Regions from separate parts of the Metabacillus sediminis genome, predicted to be linked through region 2. Evidence: riboswitches for the same ligand, from Rfam matches in the RefSeq annotation. Region 2 holds a riboswitch; the other holds the start of a gene.

Region 1 (2,410 bases), 1.9 Mb from region 2:
AATCTCTTGAAAATAAAAAAACGCCCGGAACGGTTACGTTCCAGACGTTTTTGTTTTATAGGCACCCATACGGGAATTGATTAAAGGACAGAGCGAAGTGCTTCTGCTTTGTCTGTTTGCTCCCAAGGAAGCTCAACATCTGTACGGCCGAAGTGACCGTATGCAGCAGTCTGCTTGTAAATTGGACGGCGAAGATCAAGCATTTTGATAATGCCTGCAGGGCGAAGATCAAAGTTATTGCGAACCGCTTCAACTAAAACTTCCTCGCTTGCTTTACCTGTTCCGAATGTATCGATGGAGATGGATACCGGCTGTGCTACACCGATTGCGTACGCAAGCTGAACTTCACATTTGTCAGCAAGCCCGGCAGCAACGATGTTTTTCGCAACGTAGCGAGCTGCATAAGCCGCAGAGCGGTCCACTTTTGTAGCATCCTTACCAGAGAATGCTCCACCGCCGTGACGAGCATATCCGCCATACGTATCAACGATGATTTTACGGCCAGTAAGACCTGCATCACCTTGAGGTCCTCCGATTACGAAGCGGCCAGTCGGATTGATGAAATATTTCGTGTTCTCATCAATCAATTCTGCAGGAACGACAGGTTTGATAACAAATTCTTTAAGGTTGCGCTGAATTTGCTCCAAAGAAATTTCAGGGTGATGCTGTGTAGAAATAACAATTGTATCTACACGAACCGGATTGTTGTTTTCATCATATTCAACCGTAACTTGCGTTTTCCCGTCTGGACGAAGGTATGGAAGAATTTCTTCCTTGCGTACTTCTGTCAGACGGCGCGCCAATTTGTGTGCAAGTGAAATAGGAAGAGGCATTAGCTCCTTCGTTTCGTTGCATGCAAATCCGAACATCAGCCCTTGGTCACCCGCTCCAATTGCATCAATCTCAGCGTCTGTCATTTGGCCTTCACGTGCTTCAAGTGCCTGGTCAACTCCCATTGCGATGTCAGCTGACTGTTCATCGATCGAAGTAAGAACGGCACATGTTTCAGCATCAAAGCCGTATTTTGCGCGTGTATAACCGATTTCCTTAACTGTTTCACGAACAATTTTAGGGATATCGACATAAGTCGAAGTCGTGATTTCTCCAGCTACAAGAACAAGTCCTGTTGTAACAGATGTTTCACAAGCTACACGTGCATTCGGATCGTTGGCAAGAATGGCATCCAAAATGGAGTCTGAAATTTGGTCACAAATCTTATCCGGATGTCCTTCCGTAACGGATTCTGATGTGAAAAGATGGCGTTTAATCGACATAGTAATTCCTCCTCTGAAAATTCAGCTGTTCTATTGGTAAGGTTCAGTTATGTACTTCCCCTCTTTTTTTGAGACGGAACTCGTTCCCATTACTTATCTTTCGCTTTATTTAAGAATCTTCCCTAACAATAGTCATAAAGGGAAAAGATTCCAGACTGCATAAAAAAACCCTTCCCACTTAATAGAGGAAAGGAGTTGATTTTCAGCCTTTCACTCTTATCGCTCAAGGACTACAGCCTTGCGTCAGGTTAGCACCTTTGCATGAGTGAAAACATTACGTTTTCAAGTCTTGCAGGTTGCTGGGCTTCATAGGGCCTGTCCCTCCGCCAGCTCGGGATAAGAGAATCCGTTCAAGGACATATATTACCCCAAATTTCCCGCAAATGTCAACAAAAAATGACAAGCTTTCTCCCAAAAAAGACAGGGCAGCAGGAAAGATGGGCTTATGATGGATTCAGTTATAGATTTATTTTAGTTGGGGATGAATTTTACTTTTTGTTCGGCGGTGCACTTTTCGAGCGGATCTGGGCCGTTTTCTGGCGGGTTTAGCTTCTTATCCAGCCGGTCCCGGTCGCTTTTCGGGCGATCAGACGGGTTTTCCAGCCGATCCCTTCGCTTTTCCGGCCAAACTTTTTTTTCCAGCCGGTCTGGTACGTTTTTCAGCCGGTCACGCTCCGTTTCCGGCCGGTCAGATCGGTTTTCCAGCCGATCCCAATACTTTTTCACCCAAACTTTTTTTTCCAGCCGGTCTGGTACGTTTTCCAGCCAGTCCCACTCCGTTTCCGGCCGATCAGATTGGTTTTCCAGCTAATCCCACAACTTTTTCAGCCAAACTATTTTTTCCAGCCGGTCTGGTACGTTTTCCAGCCAGTCCTGCTTCGTTTCTGGCCCATCAGACCGGTTTTCCAGCCGGTCCCACCACTTTTCAGGCCAAACTATTTTTTCCAGCCGGTCTGGATCGTTTTCCAGCCAGTCCTGCTTCGTTTCCGGCCGGTCAGACGGGTTTTCCAGCCAATCCCTTCGCTATTCCAGCCAAACTATTTTTTCCAGCTGGTCTGGATCGTTTTCCAGCCAGTCCTGCTTCGTTTCCGGCCGATCAGATCGGTTTTCCGGTCGATTCCGGCACTTTTCCGGCC
Region 2 (2,410 bases):
GTTGAAGCGTAAAGCAGGCCATCTTTAGTGGTCTGCTTTTTTGAAAAGGTTTCTAAATCTCAAAAAGCGGTATTAGTTACTATTTAAAGTATTGAGACGGGGGAACCCAATGTACAGGAAGGACTTTTACGTTTTCGATGAGAATGGACCAACGCCTGCAGTTATTCGGTATTATATGGAACCGGATTTTGAGGGGCTGATTCGCATTCAGCAAGAGAGCTTTCCTCCGCCTTTTTCTTCTGAGCTTTAGTGGAATAAGGAGCAGCTGAGCAGCCATGTGAATTTCTTTGCAGAAGGAGCGCTTTGCATAGAAGTAAATGGAGAGCTTGCCGGTTCCATCACCGGTCTAGTAATCAATTTTGACCCGGCTTATCCGGATCATACGTGGAAAGAAATCACAGATGATGGATACATACGCAGCCATCAGCCTAATGGAAACACCTTATATGTGGTAGATATAGGTGTCCGTCCTATGTATCGGAAAGCGGGACTCGGGAAGTGGCTTATGTCCTCTATGTATGACGTGGTTATTTATAAAGGGCTGGACAGGCTCCTTGGCGGAGGGAGAATGCCAGGGTATCAAAAACATGCCGGGAAAATGACCCCTGAACAATATGTTGATGCGATAGTTAAAGGAGAATTGAAGGATCCTGTCCTCACATTTTTGCTCCGCTGCGGCAGGACGCCAGTGAAGGTGATCCGCAATTATATAGAGGATGAGGAATCCTTCAATTGCGGAGCATTAATGGAATGGAAAAATCCATTTACGAACCAATAGAAATAATTGTAAATGTTTGAGTGCGATAATATTTTTGTGCATGCGATACACGGCCCTGGCATATAGGAAATGAAAAGGTTTTCTATCTATCTGAAAAGGTTATTATTTTATTGAAAAAGTAAAATTCATGCATTTTTTTGTTTGACATTTTCTCTGACAGCCCTTAAGGTAGTAAAAGATTGTTTTTGAAAAACCCTTAAATAAATTCAACTTCTTATTATGAGAGGCGGAGGGACTGGCCCTGCGATGCCTCGGCAGCGGACTTTTTTGAAGAGTGCTGTGCCAAATCCAGCAAGCTCCAGAGCTTGGAAGATAAGAAGAGTGTCCTGATTATTGTGTATTAAGGCCTCATCTTAAAAGGATAAGAAGGGGTCTTTTTTATAAGGTGAATCTTCTGGCATTATAGGATTGCTCAAGCTGGAAAAATCGAATAGCAGTGAGGTGGAGAAAATGGATTTGAAAGATGGAGCGAAAGGAAATCCGCTGGCGCTGCTGCCATTGCTGGTTTTCGTAGCATTGTTTATTTTAGCCGGTGTCATAACTGGAGATTTCTACAAGCTTCCAATGGTTGTAGCCGTTTTAGTAGCAGTAACTGTGGCACTGTTCATGAATAGAAAAGAAAACCTGACCTCGAAAGTTGAACGATTTGCTAAAGGTGCAGGACATCCTGATATTATGATTATGGTATTTATCTACATCCTGGCAGGCGCTTTCTCGGAAGCGGCAAAAGGAATGGGCGCGGTAGAGTCGACAGTTAACTTGGCTTTAACGTATTTTCCTCAAAGCTTTTTAGTAGTAGGACTTTTCATTATTGCAGCATTTGTATCGATTTCAATGGGTACATCAATGGGAACAATTGCGGCACTTGGACCAATTGCAGCGGGAATCAGCGGTGAAACCGAAATACCGGTTGCCCTGGCTGTTGCTTCTGTTATTGGAGGAGCTATGTTTGGAGATAATTTATCCTTTATTTCCGATACAACAATCGCCGCTGTCCGCACACAGAAGACTGAAATGCTGGACAAATTTAAAACGAACTTTTTCATCGTCCTGCCTGCAGCGATTGTTACGGTTATCGTGCTGTTTACCATCTCACTTGGAATGGACTCAGCCGTCAATCCGAAGGAATTCAGTTTTGTTAAATTGCTCCCTTACATTGGAGTACTCGTTGCAGCACTCGCCGGCTTGAATGTAGTCGCCGTGCTTGGAGGCGGAATTGTCTTAACCGGGATTATTGGGCTGGCAGACGGAAGCTTCAATATCCTGACATTCTCTCAAACGATGATGAAAGGCATCTCTGGAATGTCCGAGCTTATCATCCTGTCCGTTCTTATTGGCGGTATGGTAGAAATCATCAAACATAATGGAGGAATAGCCTTCCTCCTGAACGCTATGACAAAAAACATTCGAACAAAAAAAGGCGCAGAGTTTGGAATTGCAGGACTTGTCAGTGCAACTAACTTTTCAACTGCGAATAACACAATCTCTATTATTACAGCAGGACCGCTTGCGAAAAATATTGCCGATCAGTACGGCATTGACAAACGAAAATCAGCCAGCATCCTGGATATTTTCTCATGCAGTGTACAAGGACTTATTCCATATGGAGCGCAAATGCTTGCCGGAGCGCAG

The links. Region 2 has a riboswitch for S-adenosylmethionine ahead of WCV65_RS04815 (Na+/H+ antiporter NhaC family protein). Riboswitches for the same ligand answer to the same signal wherever they lie in the genome.
Region 1: it holds a riboswitch for S-adenosylmethionine, as region 2 does, so the genes downstream of both, metK (methionine adenosyltransferase) here and WCV65_RS04815 (Na+/H+ antiporter NhaC family protein) in region 2, are expected to answer to the same signal.

Annotation. Positions count from the first base shown of each region.
Region 1 covers NZ_CP147407.1:3,087,348-3,089,757, forward strand. The annotation lists gene metK (methionine adenosyltransferase) at 81-1,274, opposite strand; SAM riboswitch class I at 1,488-1,617, opposite strand; gene WCV65_RS16000 (hypothetical protein) at 1,746-2,000, opposite strand.
Region 2 covers NZ_CP147407.1:882,440-884,849, forward strand. The annotation lists gene WCV65_RS04805 (YqzG/YhdC family protein) at 1-5, shown strand, start outside; partial or broken gene WCV65_RS04810 (GNAT family N-acetyltransferase) at 110-778, shown strand; SAM riboswitch class I at 990-1,097, shown strand; gene WCV65_RS04815 (Na+/H+ antiporter NhaC family protein) at 1,235-2,410, shown strand, end outside.